Regions from separate parts of the Dorea sp. Marseille-P4042 genome, predicted to be linked through region 3. Evidence: predicted binding sites of a transcription regulator. Region 3 holds the regulator's gene; each other region holds the start of a gene.
What was found. The regulator Rex, encoded in region 3, represses fermentation and respiration genes when NADH is low (regulators of the CRP and FNR family bind a similar motif). The targets are predictions, from matches to a motif close to ATTGTTAANTANTTAACAAT.
Positions count from the first base shown of each region.

Region 1: C7E02_RS03040 (iron-sulfur cluster assembly scaffold protein) is a predicted target of Rex. The motif match lies at 4,575-4,594, and genes of this name have one in related genera.
Region 2: pckA (phosphoenolpyruvate carboxykinase (ATP)) is a predicted target of Rex. The motif match lies at 2,982-3,001, and genes of this name have one in related genera.

Region 1 covers NZ_OLMI01000001.1:586,655-593,998, reverse strand. The annotation lists gene C7E02_RS03075 (Rqc2 family fibronectin-binding protein) at 1-36, opposite strand, end outside; gene C7E02_RS03070 (YicC/YloC family endoribonuclease) at 187-1,068, shown strand; gene gmk (guanylate kinase) at 1,080-1,700, shown strand; gene rpoZ (DNA-directed RNA polymerase subunit omega) at 1,706-2,068, shown strand; gene rimO (30S ribosomal protein S12 methylthiotransferase RimO) at 2,154-3,476, shown strand; gene pgsA (CDP-diacylglycerol--glycerol-3-phosphate 3-phosphatidyltransferase) at 3,476-4,018, shown strand; gene C7E02_RS03045 (GNAT family N-acetyltransferase) at 4,018-4,482, shown strand; gene C7E02_RS03040 (iron-sulfur cluster assembly scaffold protein) at 4,635-5,327, shown strand; gene C7E02_RS03035 (GGGtGRT protein) at 5,342-6,352, shown strand; gene C7E02_RS03030 (3-hydroxyacyl-CoA dehydrogenase) at 6,571-7,344, shown strand, end outside.
Region 2 covers NZ_OLMI01000003.1:279,952-287,295, reverse strand. The annotation lists gene C7E02_RS14785 (iron-containing alcohol dehydrogenase) at 1-1,077, shown strand, start outside; gene pckA (phosphoenolpyruvate carboxykinase (ATP)) at 1,278-2,882, opposite strand; gene C7E02_RS14775 (ABC transporter ATP-binding protein) at 3,032-4,897, opposite strand; gene C7E02_RS14770 (ABC transporter ATP-binding protein) at 4,965-6,698, opposite strand; gene C7E02_RS14765 (MarR family winged helix-turn-helix transcriptional regulator) at 6,700-7,191, opposite strand.
Region 3 covers NZ_OLMI01000001.1:437,465-444,808, forward strand. The annotation lists gene C7E02_RS02320 (NAD(P)H-hydrate dehydratase) at 1-1,428, opposite strand, end outside; gene C7E02_RS02325 (redox-sensing transcriptional repressor Rex) at 1,509-2,150, opposite strand; gene C7E02_RS02330 (ABC-F family ATP-binding cassette domain-containing protein) at 2,354-4,279, shown strand; gene C7E02_RS02335 (NUDIX hydrolase) at 4,294-4,797, opposite strand; gene C7E02_RS02340 (NADP-dependent isocitrate dehydrogenase) at 4,813-6,012, opposite strand; gene C7E02_RS02345 (GntR family transcriptional regulator) at 6,072-6,728, opposite strand; gene ilvA (threonine ammonia-lyase) at 7,065-7,344, opposite strand, start outside.

The DNA of each region.
Region 1 (7,344 bases), 150 kb from region 3:
TCGAACTGCTGCGATTGTTGTTCCGTCAAATGCCATAATATAAGCACTCCTTTAAAATAATGTTATAAATGTATGATAAATGTTTACTTTTCATATCATACCATAGTTGACTCAAAAATCCAAATGAAGTATAATAAAACGTACGGTTAAAACCGTATTTATTACTGAAAAGAAGAGGTAATACACATGATCAAGAGTATGACCGGTTTCGGAAGATGTGAAATATCAGAGGGAGACCGCAAGTTTACCGTAGAGATGAAAGGCGTGAATCACCGCTATCTGGATATGAGTATCCGTATGCCGAAGAAACTGAATTTCTTCGAGACGGCAATCCGGACAGAAATCAAGAAAAGAATCCAGAGAGGAAAAGTAGACATCTTTATCAGCTATGAGGATTTATCTGACGGACAGGTTTCATTAAAGTATAATGAAAGTCTGGCAGCAGAATATCTTGAATATTTCAAGCAGATGGAAGAAAAGTTTGGCATTGAGAATGATGTCCGTGTGTCTGCACTTTCCAGATATCCTGAGATATTTACAATGGAAGAGGGCAGTGAGGATACCGATGAACTTTGGAAAGGACTGAAAAAAGCACTGGATGGAGCCGTTGACGGATTTGTAACTACAAGGACTGCAGAGGGAGAACATCTGAGAGAAGATATTCTTGCAAAGCTTGATGGAATTCTTGAGATGGTAGCATTTATCGAGGAGCGTTCTCCGAAGATCGTTGCCGAGTATAGAGAAAAGCTGGAAGCCAAAGTTAAAGAACTTCTTGAAGATACGCAGATTGAGGAGAATCGTATTGCAGCAGAAGTTGTGATTTATGCAGATAAGATCTGTACAGATGAAGAGGTCGTACGACTGAAGAGTCATGTCGTACATATGAAAGAGACGCTCCAGTCAGATGAGGCAGGAATCGGACGCAAGCTTGATTTTATTGCACAGGAGATGAACCGTGAAGCAAATACAATCTTGTCAAAGGCAAATGACTTGGAAGTTTCCAATACAGGAATTGGGTTAAAGACAGAGATTGAGAAGGTCAGAGAACAGATCCAGAATATTGAATAAGAGGTATAGCTATGAATAAAGAGGGAATTCTTATTGTAGTATCCGGGTTTTCCGGTGCCGGCAAAGGTACGATTATGAAAGCACTTCTGGAGAGATATGATAATTATGCATTATCCATCTCTGCAACAACAAGAAACCCAAGACCGGGAGAAGAAGAAGGAAAGGCTTATTTTTTCAAAACAACTGAAGAATTTGAAAAAATGATTGCGAAAGATGATTTGATAGAGTATGCTATGTACGTGGGAAATTATTACGGAACACCGAAAGCATATGTAGAAGAGCAACTTTGTGCAGGGAAAGATGTAATCCTGGAGATTGAAATCCAGGGCGCATTGAAAGTCAAAGAAAAATTTCCGAATACATTATTACTGTTCGTAACACCTCCGAGCGCAGAAGAACTCAGAAAGCGTCTGGAAGGACGGGGGACTGAGACACGGGAAGTCATCGATGGGCGTATGAAGCGCGCTATTGAAGAGGCAGAATATATGGATCAGTATGATTATCTGGTCGTGAACGATGAATTAGATGTGTGCGTGGAAGAGATGCATCATCTGATTCAGGGAGAACATGAGAGATGTTTCCGTAATCAGACATTTATAGAGCATATGAAGAGAGAGTTGAAAGGAGAATAGTGTACATGTTACATCCATCTTACACAGACTTAATGAAGGTCGTTAATAAAGACGTTGAGGAAGGCGAGACAAAGGTTGTTAACAGCCGTTATTCTATCGTTATGGCTACAGCTAAAAGAGCACGAGAGATTATTGATGGTTCTATGCCATTAGTAGATACAAAACCGGGTGAGAAGCCGCTTTCTATTGCAATCAGCGAGATGAATCAGGGAAAGATCACTATACTTGCTGAAGAAGAGGCTGCAAAACTTGTGGAACTGGAAGCAAAGCAGGCAGAGGAGAATGCAGAGGAAGATTTCTTGAATATTCAGGAAGAGGATTCAGAGGAAGACGCAGAAGCAGTAGAAGAGTCTGAAGATAACGAATAGAGAGATTACTACACGGTGTGCCGTGTGCCTGAGGCAGATACCGTCTGGTATCTGCTTTTTAAATAAGACATACAAGGAGAACTATATGAATATTTTATTTATATCCCTCGGCTGCGATAAGAACCTGGTGGATTCAGAGGTCATGCTTGGGCTTTTGGATAAAAAGGGATATCAGATCGTAGATTCAGAAGAAGACGCAGATATTATTGTTGTTAATACCTGCTGTTTTATTCATGATGCAAAGGAGGAAAGCATTCAGACCATTCTTGAGATGGCAGAGTACAAAAAAGAAGGGAAGCTGAAAGCTCTGATCGTGACCGGGTGCCTGGCACAGCGCTATCAGCAGGAGATTATTGACGAGATACCGGAAGTTGATGCAGTACTTGGCACTACTTCTTATGATCATATCGTAGAAGCGGTGGAAGAGGCTCTTGCGGGAAATGGACATGTTGTTCTGGAAGATGTGGATGCACTTCCAGATGTAAAAGAAAAGAGACTTGTAACAACAGGCGGGCATTATGCATACATGAAAATTGCCGAAGGCTGCGACAAGCATTGTACTTACTGTATCATCCCAAAACTTCGTGGTAATTACCGCAGTGTTCCGATGGAGAAGCTGCTGGCAGAAGCGAAAGACCTGGCTGATCAGGGAGTAAAAGAATTGATTCTTGTTGCACAGGAAACGACCGTATACGGAAAGGATTTATATGGAGAGAAATCTTTGCATAAATTGCTCCGCGAGCTTTGTAAAATATCCAAAATCCAGTGGATCCGAATTCTTTATTGTTATCCGGAGGAGATTTACGATGAACTGATTCAGACGATTAAAGAAGAAAATAAAGTCTGTCACTATCTGGATCTTCCGATTCAACATGCAAGTGATGCAGTGCTAAAAAGAATGGGAAGAAGAACTTCAAAAGCTCAGCTTGTAGAGATTATTGAAAAGCTTCGAAAAGAGATCCCGGATATTTCTCTTCGTACCACATTGATCACAGGATTTCCGGGTGAGACACAAGAACAGCATGAAGAGCTGAAGGATTTCGTAGATGAGATGGAATTTGACAGACTTGGAGTTTTTACTTACTCACCGGAGGAAGATACCCCAGCTGCAACTATGACAGAGCAGATTCCGGAAGAAGTCAAGGAAGACCGTCAGGCAGAATTGATGGAACTTCAGCAGGAAATCGCATTTGATCTGGCAGAAGATATGGTCGGACGTGAAGTTCTCGTTATGATTGAAGGAAAAGTTGCAGATGAAAATGCATATGTAGGAAGAACTTATAAAGATGCACCGAATGTGGATGGCTTGATCTTTATCAATACAGACGAAGAATTGATGAGTGGAGATTTTGCAAGAGTCCGCGTGACAGGTGCACTGGAATATGATTTGATAGGAGAGCTGATATAATGAATTTACCAAATAAACTGACAGTATTACGAGTTATCATGGTTCCGTTTTTTGTATTTTTTATGTTGACGGATGTGGGAGGACCGGCAAATAAATGGATCGCGTTAGTTTTGTTCTGTGTTGCCAGTCTGACAGATATGCTGGATGGTAAGATCGCCCGCGCAAGAAATCTTGTGACAAACTTTGGAAAGTTCATGGATCCTTTAGCAGATAAGCTGCTTGTGTGTTCTGCTATGATCTGTATGATTCCGTTAGGAAAATTACAGGCATGGTTCGTCATCATCATCATTGCCCGTGAGTTTATTATTAGCGGATTCCGCCTTGTGGCTGCAGATAATGGAATTGTCATCGCAGCAAGTTACTGGGGCAAATTTAAGACAGTATCCCAGATGTTCATGATCATTGTATTGATTGCAGATCTTGGAGGTGCGTTCGATATCGTTGGCACAGTTCTGATCTGGCTTTCACTGATCCTGACAGTTGTATCACTGATCGACTATATTGCAAAGAATGTGCAGGTGCTGACACATGGAGGTATGTAATGATCGTACGTGAACTGGAAAAACAGGAAAGGAAATACGCTCTGGATATTATCTGGAGCGTTTTTTGCATGGATGTGGCCGAGGTGTATGAGCAGGAAGGGATTGATACATTTCGCGAATATTTAAAACAGGAGAATATCGACCAGCTCTGTGATAGCGGCGAACTTCTGATGTTCGGTGTATTTGAACAAGAAGAACTGGAAGGAACTATATCCCTTCAGAGGCGGGGACACATTTGTAATTATTATGTGCGCAGATCCTGCCAGGGAAAAGGTGCTGGAAGGTTACTTTTTGACTATGCGAAAAGGTATTGTAAGGAAGAACTGCATAAGACTATTATGACCGTTGATGCTGCTCCAGAGGCGGTGAAAAAATATATCCACATGGGCATGAAACCAATCGATGAGATGCAGATGATACATGGAAAATGTTATGTGCCTATGGCAATGGAAATTCTTAAGTAGAATGACTATAAAAAGCGGTCCAAACAATTTAAAAATGTAGCGTAGTGCCAATTGACGAAAAATGTTATTTATGAGAGAATAAAAAAGGATATGGTGTTAAACTTATAACAAACACTATTTATAAAACACACATAGTTGAAAGGAGTTTTAAAATGATTTATTCACAAGAAGTAGAAATGATGTGTCCGGTAGCGCAGGGCGCTAATCACGGACCAGCTCCGATTCCGGAAGAGGCAAAATGGGTTCAGGCTAAGGAGATCAAAGATATTTCCGGTTTTACACACGGCATTGGCTGGTGTGCTCCTCAGCAGGGTGCTTGTAAGCTGACACTGAATGTGAAAGATGGAATTATCCAGGAGGCATTGGTTGAGACAATCGGCTGCTCCGGAATGACACATTCAGCTGCTATGGCTTCAGAAATCCTTCCAGGAAAAACTATTTTAGAGGCATTGAATACAGACCTTGTCTGTGATGCAATCAATACAGCAATGCGTGAGTTATTCTTACAGATTGTATATGGAAGAACTCAGAGCGCATTTTCTGAAGACGGACTTGCTATCGGAGCAGGACTTGAGGACCTTGGAAAAGGACTCCGCTCTCAGGTAGGAACAATGTACGGAACATTAGCAAAAGGACCTCGTTATCTTGAGATGGCAGAGGGTTATGTAACAGGTATCGCACTCGATGAAGCAGGCGAGATCATCGGATACCAGTTCGTAAATCTTGGAAAACTTACAGACTTCATCAAAAAAGGCGATACACCGAATGATGCATGGGAAAAGGCAAAAGGACAGTATGGTCGTGTTGAAGACGCAGCAAAGATTATTGACCCAAGAAAAGAGTAGGAGGACTTTTTAAAATGGCTTTATTTGAATCATATGAAAGAAGAATTGATAAAATCAATGAAGTGCTGGCAGGATATGGAATCGCTTCAATCGAGGAAGCACAGAAGATTACAAAAGATGCCGGACTTGATGTATACAATCAGATTAAGAGCATTCAGCCAATCTGTTTTGAGAATGCATGCTGGGCTTACACAGTAGGTGCTGCAATTGCAATCAAAAAAGGCTGTAAGACAGCAGCAGAAGCAGCAGCAGCAATCGGTGAAGGACTTCAGTCTTTCTGTATTCCAGGATCTGTAGCAGATCAGAGAAAAGTTGGTCTTGGACATGGTAACCTTGGAAAGATGCTTTTGGAAGAGGATACAGACTGCTTCTGTTTCCTCGCAGGACATGAATCATTTGCAGCAGCAGAGGGTGCGATCGGTATCGCTGAAAAAGCAAACAAAGTTCGTAAAAAACCACTTCGTGTTATCTTGAACGGACTTGGAAAAGACGCAGCTAAGATTATCTCCCGTATCAATGGATTTACATATGTTCAGACAGAATATGACTACTATACAGGAGAGCTGAAAGAGGTTCAGAGAATCTCTTATTCTGACGGACTTCGTTCCAAAGTAAACTGCTATGGAGCAAATGATGTGCGTGAAGGTGTTGCAATCATGTGGAAAGAGGGTGTAGATGTATCTATCACAGGTAACTCTACAAACCCGACACGTTTCCAGCATCCAGTAGCAGGAACGTACAAAAAAGAGTGTGTTGAGAAAGGTAAAAAATACTTCTCAGTAGCATCTGGTGGTGGTACAGGACGTACACTTCATCCAGATAACATGGCTGCAGGTCCAGCATCTTATGGTATGACAGATACACTTGGACGTATGCACTCAGATGCGCAGTTTGCAGGATCATCTTCTGTACCGGCTCACGTAGAGATGATGGGTCTCATCGGAGCAGGTAACAACCCGATGGTTGGTATGACTGTTGCAGTAGCAGTTTCCGTAGAGGAAGCAGCAAAGGCTGGTAAATTCTAAGAAACCGCCAGAAAAGCAGAAATAATAATGGAATAATGAGAGGAGCTTAGCGTATGCTAGGCTTCTCTTTACGTTTATAAGTGTGAACTTTAATACAATTTTTTGATTTTGTAGTATTTTGAGTTGTCGAAAGATATTGAAATATTTACCTTACTATTATATAATTGCTCAAATATTAGATGACAGTTGGTCAATTTTATAACAAGGAGGACAAAATTATGGCGTTTAAAAAGGTTGTAGTTGTAGGCGGTGGTGTGCTGGGGAGCCAGATCGCTTACCAGGTTGCATACAAAGGATTTGATGTGACGGTATGGCTTCGAAGTGAAGGCTCCATTGAACGTGCAAAGCCGAAATTTGCAAGATGGCATGAGACATATTTAAAAGATCTGGAGGCGACAAAAGCTTTGATCGGAACAGGAACAAAGCTGTATCCGAGAGGTCTGGTTGATGATTTTGAGAATCTGACAGTAGAAAAAGTAGAGGAATTAAAAGCGCAGGCTGACCAGGCATTTGAAAGTCTTATATATGAACTTGATATGGCGAAAGCAATGGCAGATGCAGACCTTGTGATTGAATCTTTATCAGAAGATCCGAAAGCAAAGATTGCATTCTATCAGCAGATGGCGCCGCTTCTTCCGGAAAAGACAGTTATTGTGACAAATTCATCAACTATGGTACCGAGTGCATTTGCTCAGTACACAGGAAGACCGGAAAAATATCTTGCACTGCATTTTGCAAATGAAATCTGGAAAAATAACACGGCTGAGATTATGGGGCATGCCGGTACAGAAGGAAAATATTACGATGAGGTTGTAGAGTTTGCCGGACAGATTGGTATGATTCCATTGAAATTACATAAAGAACAGCCGGGATATATTCTGAACTCTCTGTTAGTTCCGTTTTTAAATGCCGGAGAAGCACTTTATGCAAATGATGTGGCTGATCCGGAGACAATTGATCTGACATGGAGTCTTGCTACCGGAGCTCCACTT
Region 2 (7,344 bases), on a different contig from region 3:
AGGGTATTGATGACTTATGGAGGCGGTTCTATTAAGAAATCCGGATTATATGACAAAGTTGTAGCAGAAATTAAAAAAGCTGGATTAGAGTTATTTGAGTTATCCGGAATTGAACCAAATCCAAGAGTTTCTTCTGTAAATGCAGGAGCAGAAATCTGTAAGAAAGAAAAGATAGATGTTCTGCTTGCAGTAGGAGGCGGTTCCGTAATTGATTGTACAAAATTTATTGGAGCTGCAACATTTCATGATGGAGATGCATGGGATATTTTGGAAGGTAAAGTAGATGTAAAAAAATGTCTTCCAATTGTCGATATTCTGACATTGGCAGCGACTGGCTCAGAGATGGATAACGGAGGTGTGATCAGCAATCCAAAGACAAAAGATAAGATTGGAATGGGATTCGATGTTATGCAGCCGAAGGTATCTTTCCTGGATCCAACGCTCACTTATAGCGTGAGTTCATATCAGACAGCCTGTGGATCTGCAGATATGTTAAGTCATATATTTGAAGTTTATTTTAACATGGAAAAAGATCTTTATATGCTGGATACAGTTATGGAAGGTCTGATTAAGACAATTATAAAATATGCACCAGTTGCGATGAAGAATCCAGAAGACTATGAAGCAAGAGCAAATCTGATGTGGGCATCATCCTGGGCAATCAATGGATTTATAGACGGTGGAAAATGCCAGGCATGGAGCTGCCATCCGATGGAGCATGAATTATCGGCAATCTATGACATTACGCATGGGCTGGGACTGGCTATTTTGACTCCGCGCTGGATGGAATATTGTCTGGATGATACTACGGTATCCAGATATTATCAGTTTGGCTGTAATGTATTTGGTTTGGACCCATCCATGGAGCCGATGCAGGTGGCAAAGAAAAGTATTAAATTGACGGCAGAATTTTTATATCAGACACTGGGACTGAAAAGTACATTTTCAGAGATTGGAATTGATGAAACGAATTTTGAAGTTATGGCAGAGAAAGCTGTACGAATCGGTGGATTGAAAGATGCTTTTAAACCACTTACAAAGGAAGATGTTGTCAATATATTCAAGATGTGTAAATAATCACATCTATTACAGCAATCTGTTTTGCGGATCAGGCAGCATGGATTGCAGCATGCTGTTACAGTGTTCCGACCTGCCTGTGGTGCATGAAGAAGTCAATTGCAAAACTGAAACGGACTAAGTAATAGATTTTACAATGAAAAAGCTCCCGGGTTGATGTAAAAACCCGGGAGCTTTGTATTGTATTGTCTTTATAATTTTTATAACTGTGGTCCAGCGGATACGAGTGCTTTTCCAGCTTCGTTTCCTTCGTATTTTGCGAAGTTCTTGATGAATCTTCCGGCAAGATCTTTTGCTTTCTCTTCCCACTCGGAAGCGTCAGCGTAAGTATCACGAGGATCAAGGATTCCTGTATCAACACCTGTAAGTTCCGTAGGAACTTCAAAGTTGAAGAAAGGAATCGTCTTAGTTGGAGCGCTCTTGATATCTCCATTCAGGATTGCATCGATGATACCACGAGTATCTTTGATGGAGATACGTTTTCCTGTTCCATTCCATCCTGTATTTACAAGGTAAGCCTTTGCTCCACTCTTCTCCATCTTCTTAACAAGCTCTTCTGCATATTTTGTAGGATGCAGCTCTAAGAATGCCTGTCCGAAGCAAGCTGAGAATGTAGGTGTAGGCTCTGTGATTCCACGCTCTGTTCCGGCAAGTTTTGCTGTAAATCCTGACAGGAAGTAGTACTGTGTCTGCTCTGGTGTCAGTACAGATACTGGAGGAAGTACGCCGAATGCGTCTGCTGACAGGAAGATGACGTTTTTAGCTGCAGGTGCAGAAGAAATCGGGCGTACAATGTTCTCGATATGCTGAATCGGGTAAGAAACACGAGTGTTCTCTGTTACGCTCTTATCAGCAAAATCAATCTTTCCTTCAGCGTCAAGTGTTACGTTCTCAAGAAGAGCATTGCGCTTAATTGCATTGTAGATATCCGGCTCAGACTCTTTATCAAGGTTGATAACCTTAGCGTAGCATCCACCCTCGAAGTTGAATACTCCGTTGTCATCCCAACCGTGCTCATCGTCACCAATCAGAAGACGTTTCGGGTCTGTGGAAAGTGTTGTCTTACCTGTTCCGGAAAGTCCGAAGAAGATTGCTGTGTTCTCACCATTCTTATCTGTGTTAGCTGAGCAGTGCATAGCAGCGATGCCCTTCAGTGGAAGGAAGTAATTCATCATAGAGAACAGTCCTTTTTTCATCTCTCCGCCATACCATGTGTTTACGATAACCTGCTCTTTGCTTGTGATGTTGAATAATACAGCTGTCTCTGAATTTAAGCCTAACTCTTTGTAGTTTTCAACTTTAGCTTTAGAAGCATTATATACAACGAAATCTGGCTCGAAATCTTTAAGTTCCTCTTCAGTTGGCTGAATGAACATATTTGTAACGAAATGAGCCTGCCAAGCTACTTCTACGATAAAACGAATTGCCATACGGGTATCTTTGTTAGCACCGCAGAATGCATCTACAACATAAAGCTTTTTGTTGGAGAGTTCTTTGATCGCAAGATCCTTTACAGCGTTCCATGTCTCTTCAGAAGCTGGATGATTGTCATTCTTGTACTCATCAGATGTCCACCATACTGTGTCTTTTGAATTTTCGTCCATAACGATAAATTTGTCTTTAGGAGAACGTCCTGTATAGATGCCTGTCATTACATTTACTGCACCGAGTTCACTGACCTGTCCTTTTTCGTAACCTTCAAGTTCAGGGTTTGTCTCCTCCTCAAATAATAACTCGTAGGAAGGGTTATACACGATTTCTGTAGTTCCAGTAATACCATACTTGCTTAAATTGATTTCTGCCATCTTAAACCAAACCTCTTTTCTTAAATGTAATAAGGGAAATGGTCGATAGCTGGAACATTTCCCCCATTCATATTTAATTATACATTATTAATTTCCAAAATCAATAAATTTTTAACAAATTCCTCCGGTGCAAAATTACCAATTTTTTCCTAGGAAAGTTCCAATTTTCCGGTATAAAGCTGATAATAGGTTCCTTTTTGCTGAATCAGGTCATCGTGATCACCGCGTTCGATGATCCGACCGTGATCCAGGACGATAATTGCGTTACTGTTGCGAATTGTGGACAGTCTGTGTGCGATAACAAATACGGTACGCTCCTTCATCAGATTGTCCATACCTTTCTGTACGATACTCTCGGTACGGGTATCAATACTTGATGTTGCCTCGTCCAGAATCAGTACCGGTGGATCGGCAACAGCGGCTCTTGCAATAGACAGAAGTTGTCTTTGTCCCTGGGACAATTCCTCACCGTCACCGCTTAGTAATGTATCGTAACCATTTGGCAGCATCTGGATGAACTGGTCCGCGTGAGCAAGTTTTGCAGCATGGTAGATTTCTTCGTCAGTGGCATTCAGTTTACCGTAACGGATATTGTCTTTGATCGTTCCGGTGAACAAATGTGTATCCTGAAGAACGATTCCGAGGGAACGGCGCAAGTCATCTTTTCTGATTTTTGTAATGTCGATGCCGTCATAAAGGATTTCACCGCTTTGAATGTCGTAGAAACGATTGATCAGGTTGGTGATCGTTGTCTTACCGGCGCCCGTAGATCCTACGAATGCCAGCTTCTGGCCAGGTTTGGCAAAGAGGCTGATATCATGAAGAATAATTTTGTCTTCATCGTATCCAAATGTTACATCTTTGAATCTTACATCTCCGGTCAGTTCAGTATAAGTCACAGCACCATTTTCGTCAGCAGGCTTTTTCCATGCCCACATACCGGTACGTTCTGTGCATTCAGTAATCGCTCCATTCTCATCTTTTTTTGCATTGACCAGTGTGACAGAACCGGTATCCTGTTCCGGTTCTTCGTCAATGAGCTTAAAGATACGTTCTGCTCCTGCAAGTGCCATGACGATGGAATTGAACTGCTGTGCAACCTGCATGAATGGCTGGGTAAAGCTCTTTGTAAACTGCAGGTAAGAAGCGATGACACCGATGGTAATACCGCCCACACCAGTAACTGAAAGCAGTCCGCCGAGAACTGCAGTCAGTACGAACTGGAGGTTCCCGATGTTTCCGATGACCGGTCCCATCATATTTGCATATTTGTTTGCATTTGCAGCGCACTCGAACAATGCGTCATTTAGTTCGTCGAACTCTTTTTCTGAAATTTCTTCGTGATTGAAGACTTTGATGACACGCTGCCCGTTCATACGCTCTTCAATAAATCCAGTCACATCTGCCAGCGCCATCTGCTGACGGATGAAATATTTTCCACTGTTTGCGCCGATAGCCTTTGTTGCAGAGATCAGAACCCCGATGATGAGTACTGCAAGGACGGTAAGAAGCGGGCTTAGCACGAGCATGGAGATAAATGTTACGACGATAGTGAAAAATGACATCAGTGCCTGTGGGATAGCCTGGCTGATCATCTGTCTTAATGTATCAGTATCGTTCGTGTAAAGGCTCATGATAGATCCGTTCGTGTTCTGGTCAAAGTAGCGGATTGGCAGTGTCTGCATGTGCTCAAACATATCGTCGCGCACTTTTTTTAACACGCCCTGTCCAATGTATACCATCATTCTTGTATAGGTAAATGTTGCAATTACTCCGATCAGGAAAATAGTTCCGAGAACCATCAGTGCCTGGTAAAGCTCGGTGTAGTTTGGACTTTTTTGTCCAATCAGCGGAATGATGAAATCATCCAGCAGATATTTCAGAGACAGAGATACCGAGATAGAAGCAACTGCACTCAGCAGGATGCAGATGAACACAAGGATAAATTGATATTTGTAGCTGTCCATTACATATTTCAGAAGCCGTTTTCCGGTGGCGATTGTTGTGGCATCCATTTTTGGTTTCTTTTCAGGTCTGTTATTTTTTTTATGTTCTGTCATATCTTCATATTTCTTATTGGAATTACTCATGATCGCCACCTCCTTTTACCTGTGATTCATATACTTCCCGGTAAATTTCATTTGTCTTTAATAATTCTTCAGATGTTCCAATTCCCATGATCTGTCCACCATCCAGAACGATGATCTGGTCAGCATCTTCGATAGAAGAAACGCGCTGTGCAATGATGATCTTGGTGGTGTTCGGAATTTCCTCGCGGAATGCTTTCCGGATCAGGGCATCCGTCTTTGTATCTACTGCACTGGTAGAGTCATCCAGAATTAGGATCTTTGGTTTCTTAAGGAGCGCCCTTGCGATACACAGACGCTGCTTCTGCCCACCGGATACATTGTTACCTCCCTGGACGATTTTTGTATTGTAACCGTTCGGGAACTCCTGAACGAATCCGTCAGCCTGCGCAAGCTTACATACACGTTTGACTTCTTCATCGCTTGCAGTTTCATCACCCCAGCGGATGTTTTCATAAATGGTTCCAGAGAACAGTACATTTTTCTGAAGAACCATGGATACCTGGTCACGCAGGGATTCCAGGCTATAATCACGAACATCAATGCCGCCGACTTTGACACGTCCTTTTGTGACATCGTAAAGTCTTGGGATGAGCTGGACAAGGGAAGATTTTGCACTTCCGGTTCCACCGATGATACCGATAGTCTGTCCGGACTCAATATGAAGATTAACGTTTTTCAGAGATAAATTTCCGCCTTCACCTGCGTAGCTGAAGTCTACATGGTCGAATACAATGTCTCCGTTTGGAACTTCTGTCACTGCATCAGGCTGATCTTGCATTTCCGGAATTTCATTCATGACTTCAGTGATACGGTCAGAAGATGCCTCCGCGATCATGATCATAACGAATACAAATGTAACCATCATCAGAGATCCGATAATCTGTAGTGCGTAAACGATGACACTTGTAAGTTCGCCTGTCTCCATAGTGCCGGCAATGATGCTCTTGCCTCCGATCAGAACCATGATCAGAACGACTGAGTACATGGTAAACTGCATGACCGGTGAGTTCCAGGCAACAATTTTTTCAGCTTTTGTGAAAAGGTTGTATACATATTTGGAAATGTCGTGGAACTTGTCAATTTCATAATTCTCGCGGACGAATGCTTTCACTACACGGGAAGCATTCACATTTTCCTGGACTGAGTTGTTCAGTACATCGTATTCATCGAATACTTTGATAAAATGTGGGTGCGCTTTTTTGGCAATGTAGATCAGTGTTCCTCCAAGAAGCGGGATTACAATCAGGAATAAGAGTGAAATTGTCTTATTGAGGAGCAGTGTCATGATCCATGATAAGATAATCATAAATGGAGCTCTTGCAAGAAGACGGATACTCATCATGTATGCCATCTGGATATTTGTGATATCTGTTGTCATACGTGTAACCAGTCCTGAAGTAGAAAAATGGTCAATGTTTTTGAAAGAGAAATCCTGTACCTTATAAAAGATGTCGTGGCGCAGGTTCTTGGCGTATCCGGCACCTGCGATTGCTGCCATGTTACCAGCCTGAACACCAAAGAACAGGGCAAGCATAGCCATGACTACAAGAATCAGGCCGCGCTGCAAAATGTAGGACATATCTCCATTTGCGATTCCTACATCGATGATTTTGGCCATCTCGAGTGGAATCAGAACTTCCATCAGAACTTCGAGAATGACAAGAAGCGGAGCAAGAATGGATTGCTTCTTATATTCTCGTACTGATTTTAACAGTGTTTTATTCATATTATGCCTCCTTTTTATTGTCAGTACAATTACATTTTGAAGCTGCAAGATTATCAAGCATCTGACAGAGAACTTCCCGGCAAACATGGAGCTTGTCATCAGGAATACCGGCGGACAAAGCGGCCTCACACTTTTTGATATGTTCTACAATACGTGGACGCAAAGCCTCAGCTTTTTCTGACGGAACCAGTTGCTTTAGTCTTGCATCGCTTTCAACACTGGTTCGTGTAATATAGCCCTTTTGCTCAATCAGTTTAATAATACCGGTGACAGTAGACCGCCGGATCTGGAATGCTTCCTCAATATCCCGCTGGAATATTGGTTTGTGAGCAGATTCCAACAAGATAAATTTTAAAAGCTGTTGCTGGACAGGTGTCAGATCACTATCTTCTAAAATCGTATAGCAGTCATTTTGACATTTCATCTTACAGGAAAGAATGTGGATCAGACGTCCCAGTTCCAGAGGATTATTTTGGTTGTTTGTATCTTGCATAATTCACCTCAATTCTCAAAGAAATAATTGTTAGCTTCCTAACTTTTAACATTATATGGACAATATAATAGAATGTCAAGAGAAAAACTAAGAGGATAATTAAGAAAAAATTGCAGAGTAAACTGCAGACAAAAATTAAGAAAAAATTACAGA
Region 3 (7,344 bases):
TATAATCTCACCAGCTCTTCCGTGAATATAAACACCGAGAAGCGCTGCTTCCCATTCAGAAAGTCCCTGTGCGAGATACGATGCGATAATGCCTGCCAGCACATCCCCGGATCCGGCTTTTGCCATAGCCGCACAGCCGGATAGATTTACCGCTACCCGCTCTCTCGGCTTTACAATGGTTGTTCTGGAATCCTTCAGTACACAGGTAACGTCATATTCTTTAACAAATGTACGAAGTGCTGCAATACGATCTTTTTTTACTTCAGCAATCTTCAAACCGCTGATCCGTTCAAATTCTTTCATGTGCGGTGTAAAGATAAAATGTTCACAATCTGCACCACACAGATAATCCATATGTTCAGACAAAATATTGAGTCCGTCTGCATCTATGACACAAGGTTTCTTTGTATATGCAATCGTTTCTTTTAAAATCTTCCTTGCAGTCTTCTTTGTTCCAAGTCCGGAACCTATAGCTACGACATCTGCCCAGTCAATCAAGCGATGTAGTTCATTGACATCATATTTTTCATAAGTTGTAATGATCGCTTCCGGAATCTGACTCTGTAAGATCACGCGATTCTCTTTAGCAGTATAGATCTGCACCAGCCCGGTACCTGTCCTGTAAGCTGCAAGTGCGCCAAGATATGCAGCACCTGACATACCTTTGCTTCCGGTGATCATAAGAAGCTTTCCGTAAGTTCCTTTATTAGAGTCCGCATTTCGTTTCGGAAGAAGTGCTGCATAATCACTTCCCTCCAGTGTACAAACTGTTTCCTCATCTCTTTCCAGTGGAAGTGATACAATTCCGATATCCTCGGATACACAGATTCCTGCATAACTTCTTCCCGGATCAAGTACAAGACCAACTTTCGTCTCCTGAATTGTCACAGTATAGTCTGCACGCACTGCAGTTCCTAATACATTTCCTGTAGTTGCGCAAATTCCGGAAGGAATATCCACGGACATACGGACTGCATCAGACTGATTCACACACTCTATAATCTGCACATATCTGCCTCCAACCTCCCGGCAAAGTCCAACTCCAAAAATTGCATCGATAATTAAAGTATACGGTTCACTTTCAAATGCTTCTTGCTCAAACTGCTCCTTAAACTGTGCTCCTGTATTTTTCAACTGTTCTATCTGATAGGCAGTCTCTGGTGTGCAGTGATCTCTGTTTCCGACCAGAACTGCTGTTACGTCACACCCTTCCCATGCAAACATTCTGGCAATCGCAAAGCCGTCCCCGCCATTATTTCCAGAACCACAGAGGACACATATTTTATTTAAATTAATTTTCCAGTCTTTAATGTGATCTACACATGCTCTGGCAGCCCGTTCCATAAGTTCCAGGGACGGGATTTTAAGTTCATTTATCGTAAATGAATCTGCCGTTTTCATCTGTTTAGCATCTGGCAAATATCTCATAGTTTTGATTCCTCCTGATAGAAAGAAACGTGCAAAGCCAGGATGCTATCTGAACAAACCTGTCTTTACACGTTATCTCCTTAATTATGTTCTTCCTTGTAGCGGCATATATTATATGACAGCCTCATCAGACTCTCGGATAAATGTACATTCTCAACAATCACACTTTCCGGGAGATTCAGATCTGTATGTGCAAAATTCCATATTCCGTGAACATTGTGATCTGCCAGAAATTTTGCGACTTTGATTGACTCATCCTTTGGAATCGTCAATGCTGCAATATCGATACTGTTCTCATCTACAAATTTCGGAAGCTCGTCCATCATATGAATTGGAACACCACGAACTTCCTGCCCGTCAAGCTCCGGATTGATATCAAACAATCCTTTTAAGATAAATCCCCGCTTTTCAAATGATGCATAGTTCGCAAGTGCACGCCCCAAATTACCAGCACCAATAATAATAATATTATGATCCTGTTCCAATCCAAGAATTTTTCCGATTTCTGAGTACAGATATTTTACATTATAGCCATACCCCTGTTGCCCGAATCCACCAAAATTATTAAGATCCTGACGAATCTGGGAAGCTGTTACTTTCATTCTTTTACTAAGCTCATTGGAAGAGATTCGTTCTACTCCCTGCTCGATCAGCTCCCCAAGGTATCTATAATATCTGGGTAATCTACGGATAACTGCCTGTGAAATTCCCCTGTTTTGCATGATCCGCACCTCCTTCCTTCAAAAATTTCTACTCATTATTATAGGCAATCGTTAGTATAATGTCAAACTTTTTAGTTGTTTTTTGTAGTATTTTCGTTATAATAGTATAAGATGATGCCAAAATTATGCGGTCGCAGCGCCGGTCGCAGCCCTGCGGCATCTTTATTTCTCAAAGTCACAGGATTTTTATCAAGGAGGATAGGATGATACTTGCATGTCACAATATCAAAAAAGCCTTTGGAGAAGAAGTAATTGTCTCCGGCGGCTCCTTTCATATAGAAGACCACGAAAAAGCAGCTCTCGTAGGACCGAACGGTGCTGGAAAGACAACACTTCTTAAGATGATCGTTGGTGAGATACAGGCGGACGGCGGCAATGTTGTTCTGACACGCGGCAAGACGATGGGATATCTGGCACAGCATCAGGATATGAATAATGACCATACGATCTATCAAGAGGTACGCACTGCAAAAGCCGATATTCTCGACATGGAGCGGCAGATTCGTGAGATTGAACAGGAAATGAAGCATTTAAGCGGCGAACGTCTGGAAGAACGTATGAATACATACCAGCGGCTCACAGCAGCATTCGAACGTGAAAATGGATACGCCTGCGAAAGTGAGATTACTGGTGTTTTAAAAGGACTTGGATTTACAGAAGAAGAATTCGCAAAACCGGTCGCGACTTTATCCGGAGGTCAGAAAACCCGTGTCTCTCTCGGAAAACTGCTCCTCACAAAGCCGGATATTCTGCTTTTGGACGAGCCCACCAACCATTTGGATTTAAATTCCATCTCATGGCTGGAAACTTATCTTCTGAATTATCCTGGTGCAGTACTGATTGTCTCTCATGACCGGTATTTTCTGAACCGGGTTGTAACAAAAGTCGTCGAGATCGAACTGGGCAAGCTTACCACTTTCATGGGCAATTATACAGATTACGCCAAGAAAAAGGAAATGCTCCGCGAAGCCAGAATGAAAGAGTATCTGAATCAGCAGCAGGAAATTAAGCATCAGGAAGCGGTCATTGAAAAGCTTCGCTCCTTCAACCGTGAAAAATCCATTAAGCGTGCAGAAAGCCGTGAAAAGATGCTGGATAAGATGACCCCGGTTGAAAAACCGATGGAACTGCATACAGATATGCACTTAACACTGGAACCTTCCTGTGTCAGCGGTAATGATGTCTTAATTGTCGAGCATTTAAGCAAAGCATTTCCACCACAGATTTTATTTGAAAATATCAGCTTCGAAATCAAGCGAGGGGAACATGTCGCGATCATTGGAGACAATGGAACCGGAAAAACAACAATCCTTAAGATTTTAAATCAGGTACTCAAAGCTGATTCTGGAAGTTTCCGTCTCGGTTCTAATGTAAAGATTGGTTACTACGATCAGGAACATCACGTTCTGCATATGGAAAAAACTATTTTCCAGGAGATTTCCGATGACTATCCTAATCTTAATAACACGCAGATCCGTAAAGTGCTGGCAGCATTTTTATTTACCGGAGATGATGTATTTAAACTTATTGGTGACTTAAGCGGTGGCGAACGTGGACGCGTGTCCCTTGCAAAGCTGATGCTTTCTGAAGCGAACTTCCTGATTCTCGATGAGCCGACCAACCATTTGGATATTACATCAAAAGAGATTCTGGAACATGCACTGAATAAATACACAGGAACGGTTCTTTATGTTTCACACGACCGTTACTTTATCAATCAGACTGCAACACGTATCATGGATCTTGTTAATCATACGTTTGTAAATTATATTGGAAATTATGATTATTATCTTGAGAAAAAAGAAGAACTGACAGCCGCATACTCCAATACGTCTCGCTTAGAAAATAATTCCTCTTCTGCAGCTTTTGACTTGGCCTCTGATTCAAAGTTAAGCTGGCAGGAACAAAAAGAAGCTCAGGCAAAAGAACGGAAACGCGCTAATGAATTCAAAAAGACAGAAGAACGAATCGGTGTTCTGGAAGATAGAAGTGCTGAAATTGATATTCTGATGTCGCAGGAGGAAGTTTATACGAATTCAGTAAAATGTCAGGAACTTGCGAAAGAACGTGCAGAAATTGACACTGAACTTGAAACTTTATATGAAAAATGGGAAGAGCTGGCCGAATAAGCCAGCTCATTTTTCTACTCTTCAAAAACACGTTTGATACTATCATAATGCAGGAAGATTCCTTTGTCAGCCAGAGCCTTGATCTCATCAGCTGTTGCAATCTTATATCCTGCAGTCTCTTCTGTCTGAAGATGCAGGTCTTCTTCTTTAAAATCCTTTTCAAAACGATAAACATCTACAAAATAATTGTCGCCTTCTCCAGGATTTTCTCTGTGATAGGTAAACATATAACCGCCCACACAGCCATTTACATCCAATCCTGTTTCTTCCAGTACCTCACGACGTACCGCTTCCTCGGAGCTTTCGCCTGCCTGTGCAGCGCCTCCGGAAACTTCCCACCAGCCTGGTGCCCATGCCTTTGTCAGAACGCGGCGGGTAATCAGATATTTTCCATCTGGACGGCGGATCACACCTAACACTGTCAAGTGATACTCACCCTCTTTCAGGCACCAGTCATTGCGCTTCATTTTTCGCCCGGTCAGCTGTTTGTTTTTATCATAAATATCCCAGTATTCCATGCATTTCAACTCTTTCTATACTAACTTTTCAGCAATCGCTTTAATAAAGTCTTCACTGTTTAACACTGTTGGATTCGGAAGTGTTGTGATAAGAGCCAGATCTTTTGTCATCTTTCCTTCCTCAATTGTATCAATCGTTGCCTTCTCTAATTTATCTGCAAAATCCATCAGCTCCTGATTTTGATCCAGTTCACCACGTTTACGAAGAGCTCCGCTCCATGCAAAGATTGTTGCAACAGAGTTCGTAGAAGTTTCTTCACCTTTTAAATGCTTGTAATAATGACGCTGTACTGTACCGTGAGCAGCTTCATACTCGTAATATCCTTCCGGTGATACAAGCACGGATGTCATCATGGCAAGAGAACCAAATGCAGAAGAAATCATATCGCTCATAACATCTCCATCATAGTTCTTGCATGCCCAGATGTAGCCTCCTTCAGATTTCATAACACGCGCTACAGCATCATCAATCAATGTGTAGAAATATTCGATACCGGCTTCATCGAATTTTTCTTTATATTCTGCATCAAAGATTTCCTGGAAAATGTCTTTGAATGTGTGGTCATATTTCTTAGAAATTGTATCTTTTGTTGCGAACCAGAGATCCTGCTTTGTGTCTAATGCGTAATTGAAGCAGCTTCTGGCAAAGCTCTCGATAGAACCACAGAGGTTATGGATTCCCTGAGCAATCCCTGGTCCGTCATATTTGTGGACAAGTTCTTTGATCTGTGTTCCATCATCTCCTGTATACACAAGCTCTACCTTTCCAGGTCCAGGAACCTTGATTTCTGTATTTTTATATACATCACCATAAGCATGTCTTGCAATGGTAATTGGCTTTTTCCAATTTTTAACGCATGGCTCGATTCCTTTTACAACGATCGGTGCACGGAATACAGTTCCATCCAAAATTGCACGGATGGTACCATTCGGGCTTTTCCACATTTCCTTCAGATTATACTCTGGCATACGCGCAGCATTCGGTGTAATTGTTGCACATTTTACTGCTACTTTGTACTTCTTTGTTGCTTCTGCGGAATCAAATGTAACCTGATCATTCGTCTCATTACGATGTTCAAGTCCAAGATCATAATAATCTGTATTTAGCTCAATAAATGGATTCAGAAGATGTTCTTTGATCATCTTCCAGAGAATCCTTGTCATCTCATCTCCGTCCATCTCTACAATTGGTGTTGTCATTTTAATTTTCGCCATGTTTTTGTCCTCCTGCCACTATATAAACTTTACTTATATGATTCTTTTAATTTGAAACATTAATCTTCAATTTCGATATGAAGATTTTCCATTACATGCATGATGTGCAGATTTGCAAGTCTTTCCGCTTCATCAGCATCTCCTTTTTTGATTGCTTCCAAAATTGCCTTGTGCTCCTCGATGGACTTCTCAGCCCGGTTTTTTGCGCCTACAGACAACATACGTGCCATCTTTACATATTTGTGAAAATCCGATAACGTATGTTCCATAATCCGGCTGTTGGATGCTTCATATAGAACATGATGGAATTTACCGTCAAGATCTGACACCTGAACAACTTTGTCCTTATCCTTTTTCAAATGAAACTCAGATAAAAGAACAATTTCTTCCAGCTGCTCAATCTGTTCTGGAGTGATGTGCTCTGTCGCCCATCTGGCGCACATACCTTCCAACATAGAACGAATCATGTAAATATCCTGAACGTCTTTCGGCGTAATACCTGTTACATAGGCTCCTTTATTAGGAATAATCTTTACAAGTCCTTCCAGTTCCAATTGCCTAAGTGCCTCACGGACCGGAGTCCTGCTGACTCCCATCTCCTCACCGATTGTAATCTCCCTAAGTTCATCACAATCCTTATAGACACCAGATAAAATATCCTCCCTCAATTTTTCAAATACCCTTCCTCTAAGAGAACGGTCCTGATACTCTTCCATAATTTTAACCTTCTTCGTGACCTCCTGGAATCTTTCTGACACTAAAAAGTCACCTTTCTTTTTATATAATGCACTTCGTGTATAATTGTATACAATCCAATCTCATATGTCAAGAGACAAAACAAAAATCCTTCAAAAATCCCATAGCAAAAAGAGAAAACCCGAAACTTTTTTTGAATCTTGCTCTTTCTGGTTTTCTCTTCTATGCTATTTTTATTCAAGAATGCCTCGGCATTCTTGCTGCAAGGTGCGCGTCATGCAATTGCATGACATACTTCTACTGCGCACCTCTGCAATCCTGCCGGAGGCTATATCAGCTGGGGGATTAACTCCCAGCTAATACAATTTTGCACCGATCTCTCTTGGCCGGAATCCTTTTTCTTCCAGAGCTTTCATAATCTGGTTCTTATGCTCTGTACCGTAAGCTTCCATTGTAATACGAAGCTCCACGGCAGCATTACGGTTGGTGCTAACGAACTGGTTATGTTCCAGTTTAATAACATTTCCCTGGGCATCAGCAATCGTCTGAGCAACAAGCGCAAGCTGTCCCGGTTTATCCGGAAGTAATACAGATGCCGAAAAGATACGGTCTCTCTGAATCAGTCCATGCTGTACA